4 regions of the Paenarthrobacter sp. OM7 genome follow, and region 3 is predicted to be linked to each of the others. Evidence: riboswitches for the same ligand, from Rfam matches in the RefSeq annotation. Region 3 holds a riboswitch; each other region holds the start of a gene.
The links. Region 3 has a riboswitch for S-adenosylmethionine ahead of QEH68_RS07765 (homoserine O-acetyltransferase). Riboswitches for the same ligand answer to the same signal wherever they lie in the genome.
Positions count from the first base shown of each region.

Region 1: linked by a shared signal. The riboswitch ahead of QEH68_RS18550 (DUF1737 domain-containing protein) and the one ahead of QEH68_RS07765 (homoserine O-acetyltransferase) in region 3 are both predicted to bind S-adenosylmethionine.
Region 2: linked by a shared signal. The riboswitch ahead of QEH68_RS05455 (hypothetical protein) and the one ahead of QEH68_RS07765 (homoserine O-acetyltransferase) in region 3 are both predicted to bind S-adenosylmethionine.
Region 4: linked by a shared signal. The riboswitch ahead of QEH68_RS13485 (aminotransferase class V-fold PLP-dependent enzyme) and the one ahead of QEH68_RS07765 (homoserine O-acetyltransferase) in region 3 are both predicted to bind S-adenosylmethionine.

Region 1 is NZ_CP123579.1:4,030,535-4,033,735, forward strand. It holds gene QEH68_RS18540 (NtaA/DmoA family FMN-dependent monooxygenase) at 1-38, opposite strand, end outside; gene QEH68_RS18545 (SulP family inorganic anion transporter) at 193-1,896, shown strand; SAM riboswitch class IV at 1,983-2,094, shown strand; gene QEH68_RS18550 (DUF1737 domain-containing protein) at 2,108-2,374, shown strand; gene QEH68_RS18555 (rhodanese-like domain-containing protein) at 2,371-2,781, shown strand; gene QEH68_RS18560 (O-succinylhomoserine sulfhydrylase) at 2,782-3,201, shown strand, end outside.
Region 2 is NZ_CP123579.1:1,167,676-1,170,876, reverse strand. It holds gene QEH68_RS05460 (sodium:solute symporter) at 1-1,489, shown strand, start outside; SAM riboswitch class IV at 1,617-1,736, shown strand; gene QEH68_RS05455 (hypothetical protein) at 1,753-2,052, shown strand; gene QEH68_RS05450 (hypothetical protein) at 2,049-2,240, opposite strand; gene QEH68_RS05445 (VIT1/CCC1 transporter family protein) at 2,473-3,201, shown strand, end outside.
Region 3 is NZ_CP123579.1:1,691,129-1,694,329, reverse strand. It holds gene QEH68_RS07775 (winged helix DNA-binding domain-containing protein) at 1-283, shown strand, start outside; gene QEH68_RS07770 (hypothetical protein) at 359-766, shown strand; gene QEH68_RS07765 (homoserine O-acetyltransferase) at 828-1,949, opposite strand; SAM riboswitch class IV at 1,965-2,081, opposite strand; gene QEH68_RS07760 (bifunctional o-acetylhomoserine/o-acetylserine sulfhydrylase) at 2,265-3,201, opposite strand, start outside.
Region 4 is NZ_CP123579.1:2,919,081-2,922,281, reverse strand. It holds gene QEH68_RS13490 (class I SAM-dependent methyltransferase) at 1-301, opposite strand, end outside; gene QEH68_RS13485 (aminotransferase class V-fold PLP-dependent enzyme) at 375-1,784, opposite strand; SAM riboswitch class IV at 1,817-1,930, opposite strand; gene hisN (histidinol-phosphatase) at 2,115-2,927, opposite strand; gene QEH68_RS13475 (ribosome small subunit-dependent GTPase A) at 2,982-3,201, opposite strand, start outside.

The sequences.
Region 1 (3,201 bases), 2.3 Mb from region 3:
AGCATGGGCTTGAGTGTAGAACTGCTCTGTCCGTTCACCGCGACCTGATTTCATGCGAAGTTACAGGAGGACGTACTGGGTCAATTATGCTCCCGGGGCGTCACAATTGAACGCGGCCGGAGACGGTCCGTATTTTCCACATAAGGCGTATGTCGTGTTCCACAATCAGCAGGGGTCGGGAATGATCGCTGTATGAGTGCAGCAACCTCCCGCCCCTCCGCCAAGGAGCGACTGTCCAGCGCCTGGGCCCTCAAGGGCTACAAGCGTGAATGGCTGCGGCACGATCTCGTTGCGGGCGCTGCGCTGTTTGCTTTGCTGGTGCCCGCCGGGATGGCCTATGCACAGGCAGCAGGGCTTCCCCCGGTCACCGGGCTTTACGCAACAGTGGTCCCGCTGCTGGTTTATGCGGTGGTGGGGCCCTCCCGCATTCTGGTCCTGGGACCCGACTCTGCCCTGGCCACTATGATCGCCGCGGCCATTGTGCCGCTGGCAGCGGGAAGCAGCGAAAAATCCGTGGCGCTGGCCGGCTTGCTGGCCGTGTTGATCGGGGCGCTCATGCTTGCGGGCTCGGCACTGAAACTGGGAGCCATCACGGGCCTGCTGTCCAAACCCATCCGGCTCGGGTACCTCAACGGAATCGCACTGTTGGTGGCCCTTTCGCAACTCCCGGCGTTTCTGGGTATTGAGGCCGACGGCGACGTCTGGCAAAAGCTCGCGAAGGTCACTACCGGGTTACTTGGCGGTGAGGTCAACATCACCGCGCTGTTGTTGGGAGCGGGGTCGCTGGCGCTCATCTGGATCCCCCGGCTCCTGAAGTGGAAGGTACCCGGCGTCCTGTTGGCGGTGGTTGGCTCGTGCGTGGCGACGGCGGTCTTCGGGCTCAACGACGACGTGAAGGTCACCGGGGTCCTGCCGCAGGGCCTGCCCATGCCCGCACTCGGGGGTATTGGCTGGGCCGACGCCCTGATGCTGCTCCCCGCCGCCGCGGGCATCGCGCTCATGGCTTTCGCTGACACTGGCGTGTTGTCTCAAACATTGGCAGCCAAGGAAGGGAAGAAGGTCTCCGGAAACAGGGAAATGGCAGCGCTTGGAGCAGCCAATGCCGCTACAGGCCTCCTGGGTGGATTCCCCATTTCAGGCAGTACCTCCAGGACACCGGTAGCCGTGGATGCCGGCGCAAAATCCCAGATGACAGGCGTGGTGGGCTCCGTGCTGGTACTGGCGTTCATGCTGTTGGCTCCGGGAGTAACCGAGTACCTGCCGTCGGCAACCCTGGCCGCCGTCGTCATCGCCGCGGCCATTGCCCTCGCAGATCCTGCCGGCGTCAGGCGGCTCCTGGGGCTGAGCCGCAGCGAGTCCGTGGTGATGCTGGCTGCGTTCCTGGGAGTGCTGACGGTGGGTGTCCTCCAGGGAATCGTGGTGGCCATCGCCTTGGCACTCCTGGACTTTGTCCGCAGGGCATGGGATCCGTACAGAACCGAACTCGGCGCAGAGGAAGGCCTTCCCGGGTATCACGACCTTGAACGCCACCCCGAGGGCAAGCGCATCCCCGGGCTCTTGATCCTCCGGTTTGATGCACCCCTGTTCTTCGGCAACGGACAGGTCCTGGCGAGCTTCGTGAGGGAGCAACTCGACGAGGCCCCGGACGAGTCCGCGGAGCCCGTCACCCACATCATCCTTGCCGCCGAACCGATCACCGGGATCGACACCACAGCTTTGGATGACTTGGTAACCCTGGACGAATGGTTGGCCAGAAAAGGAGTGGATCTGGTGTTTGCCGAGCTCAAAGGGCCCGTGAAGGACAAGTTGATCCGCCTCGGCACGGCGGCCCGTTTTACGCCGGACCACTTCTACCCCACTGTCGGCGCGGCAGTGCGGGAGCTCAAGGACCGATAGTGGATCAGCCTCCGATTACGCAACATGACGACGGTGCAGCCGCCCGCAAGTGCAGCCCGACGCCCGTGGATGTTACGTTTTTCTTGAGTAATGAGTACCAGCGCAAAGCCCTGACTTGCTGGTCGGCAACCCTCTCTCCGGCGGGGTGCCTCAGGTGACTACTCGGCGTATCGACAACTCGAACTGCAAGCGTGACTGAGGAGCACCAGCAATGCCTGAACCCACTGAAGAAAAACTCTCCTACCGCCTGATTACAGGCCCGGATAACCGCGATTTCTGCGAGCGTATCCACAACTCCCTCGCCGAAGGCTATGTGCTCCATGGCAGCCCGGCAGCCACCTTCAACGGCACGGACGTCATCGTGGCCCAAGCCATTGTGCTGCCTGCGGCGATCGCCAATGCTGATGCCGCCGTCGCCAACGCAGTGGACCAACTTGAGAATTACGACGATGAAGAAGCGTTCGAGGGCCACGCATGAGCTACGCAGGTGACCTGACCCCACAGGACGCGTGGGCCAAGCTCGAAGAAGGCGCGATCCTGGTGGATGTGCGCACCGAGGGCGAGTGGGCCCACATCGGCATACCCGACACCAAAGCCACCGAGAACGATCCCCTGTTCATCCAGTGGAACCTGGCTGGCGGTATCCCGAACTCCCGCTTTATCGAGGACCTGCAGCAGCAGGCACCCGAGGATGACGCCGTGGAGCTCGTGTTCATCTGCCGCTCCGGCCAGCGCTCCATCTCCGCCGCCATTGCCGCAACACAGGCCGGCTTCACGGCGTACAACGTCCTTGAGGGCTTCGAAGGCGAACCGGACCGCTACGGTGAGCGCACCGTAAACGGCTGGAAGAACCGTGGCCTGCCGACGAATCTGGGGACCGAGTAAGTGACTTTCAATCCCGACGCCGCCGGCTGGAGCCCTGACACCCAGGCCGTTCGCGGTGGCCTTGACCGCACCAATTTCCAGGAAACGTCCGAGCCCGTTTTCCTGAACTCCGGCTTTGTCTACGAATCGGCTGCCGCTGCCGAACGTGCCTTTACCGGCGAGGACGAACGCTTCGTTTACTCCCGCTACGGCAACCCGTCCGTCGCCACGTTCCAGGAGCGGCTGCGGCTGCTCGAAGGAACCGAGGCGTGCTTTGCGACAGCCTCCGGCATGTCCGCGGTCTTCACCGCTTTGGGTGCCTTGCTGGCTGCCGGCGACCGCGTGGTGGCCGCGCGCTCGCTGTTCGGCTCCTGCTTCGTGATCCTCAACGAGATCCTGCCCCGCTGGGGCGTGGAGACGGTGTTCGTTGACGGCCCGAAT
Region 2 (3,201 bases), 520 kb from region 3:
CGCCATGCTGGCATTCGGCTGGTGGGGCAAGTCCCGCACCAAGAACAACAGCGACTTCCTGGTGGCTGGCCGCCGCCTGGGACCGTTCCTTTACACCGGCACCATGGCCGCTGTGGTCCTCGGTGGCGCTTCCACCGTGGGCGGCGTCGGCCTCGGCTACAAGTTCGGCATCTCCGGCATGTGGCTGGTAGTGGCCATCGGCGCAGGCGTTCTGCTGCTCAGCCTCCTGTTCGCCGGTACCATCCAGCGCCTGAAGATCTACACGGTCTCCCAGATGCTGAGCCTTCGCTACGGCAGCAGGGCCACGCAGACCTCCGGCATCGTCATGCTGGCGTACACGCTCATGCTCTGCGCTACTTCCACCGGCGCCTACGCCACCATCTTCGTGGTGCTCTTCGACTGGGAACGCTGGCTTGCCATCGCCGTTGGCGGCGCGATCGTCCTGGTTTACTCCACCATTGGCGGCATGTGGTCCATCACGCTGGCCGACCAGGTTCAGTTCATCATCAAGACCGTCGGTATCTTCTTCCTGATGCTCCCGTTCGTCCTGAACGCTGCCGGCGGCATGGACGGCATCCGTGAGCGCCTCGATGACACCTTCTTCCAGATCGATGGCATCGGCGCCCAGACCATCATCACGTACTTCGTGGTCTACACACTGGGCCTCCTGATCGGTCAGGACATCTGGCAGCGCGTCTTCACTGCCAAGACCCCCGCCGTTGCCCGTTGGGGCGGCGCCACGGCCGGCGTCTACTGCATCCTCTACGGCATCGCCGGCGCCCTGATCGGCTTGGCCGCCCGGGTGGCACTGCCGGACATCGATGTCACCAACCTCGGCAAGGACGTTGTTTACGCCGAGGTGGCAACCCACATCCTGCCTGTCGGCATCGGCGGCCTGGTCATGGCCGCGGCTGTTGCGGCCATGATGTCCACCGCTTCCGGCGCCCTGATCGCCGCAGCCACGGTGGCACGTGCGGACGTTGTCCCGTTCGTGGCCAGCTGGTTCGGCAAGAACATCAACACCGATGACAGCGAAAACCCCGAGCACGACGTCAAAGCCAACCGCTACTGGGTTCTTGGACTCGGCATCGTGGCAGTACTGATTTCCATGGCGGCTCAGGACGTGGTGATTGCCCTCACCATCGCCTACGACATCCTGGTGGGTGGCCTCCTGGTCGCAATCCTGGGCGGTTTGGTGTGGAAGCGCGGCACGGGCATCGCCGCTGCATGGTCCATGGCAGTTGGATCGGTGCTGACACTGACCCTGCTGATCCTCTTCGCCCTGGGTGTCATTCCGAGCGCGGACGGCGTCTACGCCAACGAACCGATCTACTACGGTCTCGCCGCTTCGTTCATCGCCTACGTAGTGATTTCACTGCTCACCCCGCCCACTGATCCCGCAGTCCGCGAGGCCTGGGACAAGCGCGTTGCCGGTGCCGTCTCTGAGGAACTCCCGCCTGAGGCCCACCCGGTCAGCAGCCACAAGTAGCGCTGCAAGCAACAGAGCAAAATTCGACGGCGGCGCCTCCCCTTTCCGGGGTGGCGCCGCCGTTGTTTTGTCCCCGGGAAGAGGGCGCCCCAACTTGCTGGACAGCCGTGCGGTAAGGTGGTCCCAGCTTCAAGAGATGTGGTGCCAAGCTCCGACTGGCCACACACCAACCCCATGTTCACGGGTGGTTCGGATGAGGAAGCGGCCCGTCCCGGACCAGAGACAACCGAGCGGGCAAGAGCACTCCCCCAAGGAGCAGTCCCTTGCCGTACCAAGGCGATACCACCCCGGCTACCAGTACCCCGGCAACAACAGCCACCCACACAGTCGCGGTGATTCCCGCCGTCGACCTCTTCCTGGGCACGGTGACCATCACTGCCAAGGCCGGAACCATGCGGTTCGGACATCCCCAACCGCACCTGATCGCGCAGGCGTTGGCCCGAGCGGTCCGGCCGACCCTTTGGTGTGATGCGTCGAGAACCCTAACCGTGACTGTTGCGGCGGCCGGCAAACGCGCCGGCGTGCAGCTTCACTACACACTCAGCCACGAGGAGCCCGCCTAGATTTCCTCGTCTGCTTCGCGGAATTCCTCGGTCTCGTCGATGGGGACCACACGTTCGTCGTCCTCGGGGGCGTCCACTTCTTCCACCCAGGCCTCGTCCACTTCCTGGTCCTCGGCGTAGTCATAGGCCGGATCTGACTCAATGGTGGTCCGTTCCGGGTAGTTGGCGTGTGATTCGGTGGTGTTCATGGTGCAACCTCCGTCTCGTGGGCCGCTCAAGCCCTGTTGAACGTGTGCGGGGTGGGCCCCCGCCCCTGTCCTTCCATCTGAGCACCGGCTAAGTCGGGGGTCAAGGACGGCCGGAAATTACGGTGCGCCGAACATTCCAAGTGAGGAATACCAGCCAAAAAACCGCGCAGATAAGCGGTACAGTGGGGCGTGCAATGGGGCCGCAACTACCCCACCCAGCACAGGAGAGAAAGTGCAACAGCACCAGGAATCCCCCGGTTCGTCGAGCCCAGCTCCGGACCCCACCCCGGAATCGGCAGCCCTCGAGAACGTCGGAACGGAACCCGCGGCGCCCTCGCACGCCGACATCCGCCGGTGGCGTCAGTACCTCGCCGACGAGCGCGCCGAGGCCGCTGTCTACCGCGAACTCGCCCAGAGGCGCGACGGCGAAGAACGCCAAATCCTGCTGGCCCTGGCCGAGGCCGAAGGCCGGCACGAGGCCCACTGGCTCAAGCTCCTGGGTGAGCACGCCGGAATGCCCAAGGCCGCGTCAGCCCGCAGCCAGTTCCTGGGATTCCTGGCCCGCAACTTCGGGTCGGTCTTTGTACTGGCCCTGGCCCAACGCGCAGAAGGCCGCTCCCCCTACGGCTCCGAACCCGCGGCAACACCCGCCATGGTGGCTGACGAACAGATCCACGAAGAGGTGGTCAGGGGCCTGGCTACCCGTGGTCGGAACCGGCTCTCCGGGACCTTCCGTGCCGCGGTCTTCGGCGCCAACGACGGCCTGGTGAGCAACCTTTCGCTGGTCATGGGCATGGCCGCCACCGGCGTACCCAGTCCGGTGGTGCTGATGAGCGGTGTGGCAGGTCTTTTGGCGGGCGCACTGTCCATGGGCGCCGGCGAGTACGTCTCTGTCCGCTCCCAGCGGGAACTGCTCAACGCGACGCTGCCCACCCAAGCCACTCTCACGGCAGCACCGTCG
Region 3 (3,201 bases):
CATCGACCTCATCCAGTGCTACGACGAATACGTCATGGGCTATTCGCAGTCCCGGCGCTATCTGGGTGGGACAGCACCGTACTTCCCCGAAGACAACGGGCCCATGCACGTGGTCCTGATGGATGGCAGGTTGGCCGGATGGTGGCGCCATGGATTCTCCGGCGGAGCCTGCCACCTGGATGTCCGCATGAACCGGCCCACAAGCCCTCCCGAACAGATGGCCCTCGACGCCGAAGTGGAACGCTATGGGCAGTTCCTGGGCATGGAGGCCCGCCTCCTCTGAAGTCCTCACTGCAGGCGCCGGAGTTCACGCCGTGCGACCGGGCTAAGCTGGGATACGACCTAGGAGGCCTGCACTGTGAACAATCTGATCTTCTGGATCATCGTCTGCTCGTGGCTGATTCCGCTCGGGATCCGCATGTACAACCGATCCCGCGCGCGCCGGATCCAGAACGGAACCTTCCGCAGCCCCGGTTATCCCCCGCAGCAGAACCTGCCCGGCCCCGGTTACCCGGCACAGAATTACCCACCCCAGGACTACCCGGGCTATCCGTCCGGGCCGGCCGTCATCCGCCCTGTAGATGACGAACCGCAGTCCGGGGCGCCGTCGAACACTTTCTCCCCCACGCCTTTCCCGGCCACCAACGGATCGGAGCCGCAAGGCTACCGCGCTCGCAAGCTGGCAGAGCTGGACGCAAAATTCAGCAACGGGGAGATCGCCATGGAGGACTACATGAAGCAGCGCGGCGACATCATGAACGGCTAGCCTGGCGGCCAACCCGGCGTCCTGCAGCCGCTACTCAACTGTCCTGCAACGGCCACTCAACTTAGGCGAAGAAGGCTCCGCGGAGCTGTGCTGAGAGCTGGCCGATTTCCGTCAGGAACCCGTCGTGGCCGATCGGCGCCTCAATGATATGAACCGGAACATCACCCGGCAAGGCTGCCGCCAATTCCCGGGATTGCGCCGGGAAATACAACCTGTCGCTGTCCACCGCCGCAACGAAGAACTCCGCAGTGGTACGCGACAAGGCTGCCTCCAGCGATCCACGGCCGCGTGCGACGTCGTGGGACATCAGGGCTTCGGTGAGGGCGATGTAGCTGTTGGCGTCAAATCGTCGGACGAGCTTTGTTCCCTGGTGGTCCAGGTAGCTCTCCACCTGATAGCGGCCACGCTCCCCCAGGACCGCAGCGGCGAGAGGTGTCTCCAGGTGCTGGGCTTCACGGCCAAAGCGGAAGTCCAACTCCAGTGCGGAGCGGTAGGTGATGTGGGCGATGCGCCGGGCCAAGGCGAGCCCGTGTTCAGGGGCAGTGCCACCGTAGTAGTCGCCGTTGTTGAAATTCGGGTCCTGACGGATGGCCAGGGTTTGGGCCTGCGCAAAGGCGATCTGCTCGGCCGTGCTGTAGGCACCCACGGATATCACGGCACAGCGTTTCACCCGCTCCGGGAAGGTCACTGCCCACTCCAACGCACGGGCGCCACCCATGGAACCGCCCAGCACGGCATGCCAGGCCTCGATTCCCAGGGCTTCGGCCAGGCGCGCCTCCGCCTCGGTGCTGTCGCGCAGGGTGACCAAGGGGAACCGGGAGCCCCAAGGACGGCCGTCCGGCGCCTCCGAGGACGGTCCAGTGCTGCCGTAGCAGCCACCCACGATGTTGATGGAGATGACAAAGAACCTGGTGGTGTCGATGGTGGCACCGGGGCCTACCAACTGCTCCCACCATCCTTCTTCGTCCGTAGCTCCCCGGGCTACGTGTGTGCTGCCCGTGAGGGCATGCTGGATGAGCACGGCATTGGAGGCATCGGCGTTCAGCTGCCCCCAGGTCTCATAAGCGAGGACGACGTCGGGAAGGAATCCACCGGCTTCAAGGTCCAGCGGCCCAATGGCGGCGTACTTGACGGTTCCGTCTTCTTCTCCGGATTTTGGAAGGGCTGTAGCAGTGATGGTCATTCCTTTGACACCTTAAACTCGCGCTTGCCCGTCGCCTTGGGTGCGAACAGGCCAGGTCTTCACCCGGGGCACCCCACCGCGGAGGAGGGTTGCCGGCCAGCAAGCCGGGGCTACGCGCTGGCACTCATGACCTATACGAAGAGTCTAGGAAATACAGGGCGGGTATGGCGAAGAATGTGACATCAGTGTGACGCTTTAGGGCGTTTTCGTTCACGAAGCAGCACTCCGGAACGCCGCCCGGCGAATAATCGTCGGTCCGGGCGGCCTCCCAGGAAGGTGGCGGGCGTGGTCGCGCCGTATCGTCCAGGTCGGGAATCAGGCTCCCTTGGCGGCCCGGAATCCGGCTTCGAGGTCGGCGATGATGTCATCCACGTGCTCAATTCCCACGGACAAGCGAACCAGGCCGGGTTTAACACCGGCCGCCAGCTGCTGTTCAATTGTCAGCTGGCTGTGCGTAGTGGACGCCGGGTGAATGACCAGCGAGCGGACATCGCCGATGTTGGCCACATGCGAGTGCAGTTCCAGTCCGTCCACGAAGCGCTTGCCCGCTTCAACGCCACCTTTGATGTTGAACGCAACAATGGCGCCGGTGCCTTGCGGACCATACTTCCGGCCACGGTCGTACCACGGACTGGACGGCAGACCCGCGTAGGCAACCGATTCGACGTCGTCGTGGGCTTCCAGCCACTCGGCCACTTTGGTGGCGTTGGCTACGTGACGCTCGACGCGCAGGCTCAGCGTCTCCAGCCCCTGGGCAATCAGGAAAGCGTTGAACGGGGACACAGCGGAACCGAGGTCGCGGAGAAGCTGGACGCGTGCCTTCAGGACGTAGGAGAGGTTGGCGCCGAGCGCCCCATCCTTGCCAAGATCCCGGGCGTAGACCAAACCGTTGTAGCTGGGGTCCGGGGTGTTGAAACCCGGGAAGCGCTCCGGGTCCTTGCCGAAGTCGAAGTTGCCTGAGTCCACGATCACGCCGGCGATGGCGGAACCGTGGCCACCGAGGTACTTGGTGGCGGAGTGGACCACGATATCGGCGCCCCACTCGATGGGACGGATGAGGTAGGGAGTGGACAGTGTGTTGTCGACGATGAGTGGCACACCGGCCTCGTGGGCGGTGCGGGCGACGCCCTCGATGTCCAGTACGTCCTGGCGCGGGTTGGAAACAACCTCGCCGAAGAACAGTTTGGTGTTCGGCTGGACGGCATCACGCCACTGCTCCAGGTTGTCCGGGTCCTCCACGAAGGTCACCGAG
Region 4 (3,201 bases), 1.2 Mb from region 3:
GCAGCTGCTCCAGCATGTCGGTGGAAGGGTCGACGGCGGCAACGTCCAGTCCGCGCTCCACGAGGAGGGCCGTGAACTTGCCAGTACCCGCTCCGAGATCCGCAGCAGTCGTGGCCCCCTGGGGAACAAGCCATTCGACGGACTCCCGGGGATAACCGGGCCGCACTCGATCGTAGTGCTCGCCACCGTCCTGGAAGCTCTGGCCGAACTCGTTCCGACGGTCAGCGTGGAGCTTGGGACCACGCGGTCCGGCGGGTCCGGGAACGCCGGGCCGTCCGCTGGAGGCGGCCGGAGACGGCAATGCCACCAAAAACTCCTTCACAGGGTCGCCAAAAGATACCCTACGAATTTACCGCAGCCGCGGTAAAGCGCGTTTAGTCAACAGTGCAAGGAGCAGCGCCTGCAGTGCCGGGCGTGTTGGGCGCCCATTCCGGGTAGGTCCGGTGGTCGTTGGCAGGTACCCAGCGGCCCTCGTCCACCACGTAGTCCCAGCCCAACCCGTTGCGCTTAAGCCCTTCGATTCCTGCGAGCAGCCTCGTGGCGTCCTCCAACCGGGAGCCGACGCCAAAGCTGGCACGCAAGGAGCCTGAGGGAAGCCCGAGTCGCTTGAGCAGTGGGTGGGCGCAGAAGCGTCCATCCCGGAGGCCAACTCCGTGCTCGGCGGCCAGATACGCCGCCACCAGTCCGGCGTCGAATCCTTCCACGGAGAAGTTGACCACACCGATGGTGTCATCGGAGTCAGTGAAGATCTGGTGCACGGTCACGCCGTCGATGGCCTCCAAGCCATCCACCAGGTATCTGCGGATGGCGGCTTCATGGGCGTGCCACGCCTCCTGGTCCAGCCCGGCGAGGACCTGGGTGGCCCGGGCGAGGGTTGCGGCACCCAGGACATTGGGGGAGCCGCCTTCGTGGCGGGCAGGGCCCGTTGCCCAGCTCACCGAGTCGAGGCGGGCTTCACGGACGGCGCCGCCACCAGCCAGGTGGGGGATCCCGGCGTCGAGCCAGTCCGGGCGGCCCACTACGACGCCTGCGCCGAAGGGGGCATACAGCTTGTGACCGGAGAACACCACGTAGTCAACGTCGTCCTCGGTGATGTTGATCCGGCGGTGGGGTGCCAATTGGGCGGCATCCACAACAATCCTGGCACCGTATTCGTGCGCCAGTGCAGCGAGTTCTGCGATCGGCAGGATTTCACCTGTCACGTTGGAGGCGCCAGTGACGGCGAGCAGGCTGACCCCGCCTTGGGCCAATTCATCGCGGAGCTTGTCCACCGTGGCGGTCAACGTGGAGGCCGCTACGACGCTGCGGTGCGGGACACCCTGCCAAGGAAGAAGGTTGGCATGGTGTTCGATGTCCAGATAAAGGACTTCCCCGGAGAAACGGCCGTCAATCTGCGGAAGGCAGCCTGCCAGGAGATTCAGGGAGTCTGTGGTGTTTCGCGTGAAAATCACGGAATCGTCGGGACGCCCGCCGACGAACTCACGGACAATACTGCGCGAATTCTCATAGACCGAGGTGCTGATCTGGGACGCAAAGCCCGCGCCGCGGTGAACGCTGGCGTAGTAAGGAAGGACCTCGTTGAGGTAGGCCGAGACGATGGTCAGGGCCGGAGCCGATGCGCCGTAGTCCAGATTGGCATAGCGGACGTGGCCGCCCTGGATCAGCGGTGCCTGCAGCTCAGCGCCAGTGACGGCGGCGAGTGGCCGTGCAGCGGGAGCTGCCTGAGACGGGGTTTCACCGGCGAAAGACGGAATGATGTTTGAGTCGAACGTAACTGTGCTCATGGGACCTCACTCAAGAGGGATCCCCGGAGGGGGATCCGCGCTTGCCGCATCCGTTCCGGACCGGCCGGGTCGTCACCCGGGGCACCCCGCCGCGAATGGAGGGTTGCCGGCCAGCAAACCGGGGTTTAGCGCTGGCACTCGTGACCTGTAAAAAAGGTTAGGGCACCTCCAGTGGCCCCTCCAAAGTCACTTCGCTTTGTTAAGCACTTTGTTACGCCGGGTTGTAAATCGCCGATCTGGCGAAGAAAAAACGGCGGACGCCTCCAAAAGGAGGCGTCCGCCGTCGAATATTCGGTGAAAAGCAGCGTGCGTGCCCTGAAACGAACCTGCCTAGAGCAGGTCGTCCAGGCCCGGGTTGAGCCGCTTGAGGACTTCCGAGTGAAGGATGGAGTTGGTGGCCAGCGCGTTGCCGCCGAACGGACCGTCGTCGCCTTCCAGGGAGGTGAAACGGCCACCGGCCTCCGTAACGATCGGGACGAGGGCTGCCATGTCGTACAGGTTCAGCTCAGGCTCGCACGCGATGTCCACTGCACCCTCGGCCACCAGGCAGTATGACCAAAAATCGCCGTAGGCCCGGGTTCGCCATACATCCTCTGTGAGCCCCAGAAACTCATCCAGGTTTCCGCGGTCCTTCCACCCGGACAGGCTTGAGTAGGACAAGGAGGCATCGGAGAGGCGGGAAACGTTGGAGACCTTCAAACGGGTGGCCGCGGCAAGGGACCGGCCCATGTAGGCACCCATGTCCTTGGCAGCCCACCAGCGTTTTCCCAAGGCGGGTGCACTGACGACGCCAACCACGGGTTCACCCTCATCAACCAATGCGATCAATGTTGCCCACACCGGTACGCCCCGGACAAAATTCTTGGTCCCGTCGATGGGATCAATGATCCAACGCCGTGAACCGTGTCCGCTGCTGCCAAACTCCTCGCCAAGGACAGCATCCCGGGGGCGGGACCGGGAGAGCTGACCCCGGATGGCTTCCTCCGCTGCTTTGTCGGCGTCAGTGACAGGTGTGAGGTCTGGCTTGGTTTCGATCTTCAGGTCCAGGGCCTTGAAGCGGTCCATGGTCTGGGCATCGACTGAGTCAGCGAGGACGTGGGCAAGGCGCAGGTCATCGTTGTAGGTGGAAACGGGATGGGTCATGCCACCAAACTATCCTGAAACGCTCGCTGCAGCGGGGACGTGAAGCCGCAACGATTAGTTGACGGTGCCCAGTTCCTTGGTCTCTTTTGCTTCCATCCGGGGGTCGGCACCGAGCAACCGGCGCAACGAGGCCAACCGCGCTGCTCCTGAAGGTCCTGCATGGCCGTTGTTAACCCACGGATCCAGTCCGCAGTTGATGGCCGTGGCATCGTGCTTGCATCCCCGCTCACAGGCTTCAGTTCCGGGTTCAAGATCCGGGAAGGAATGCAGAATC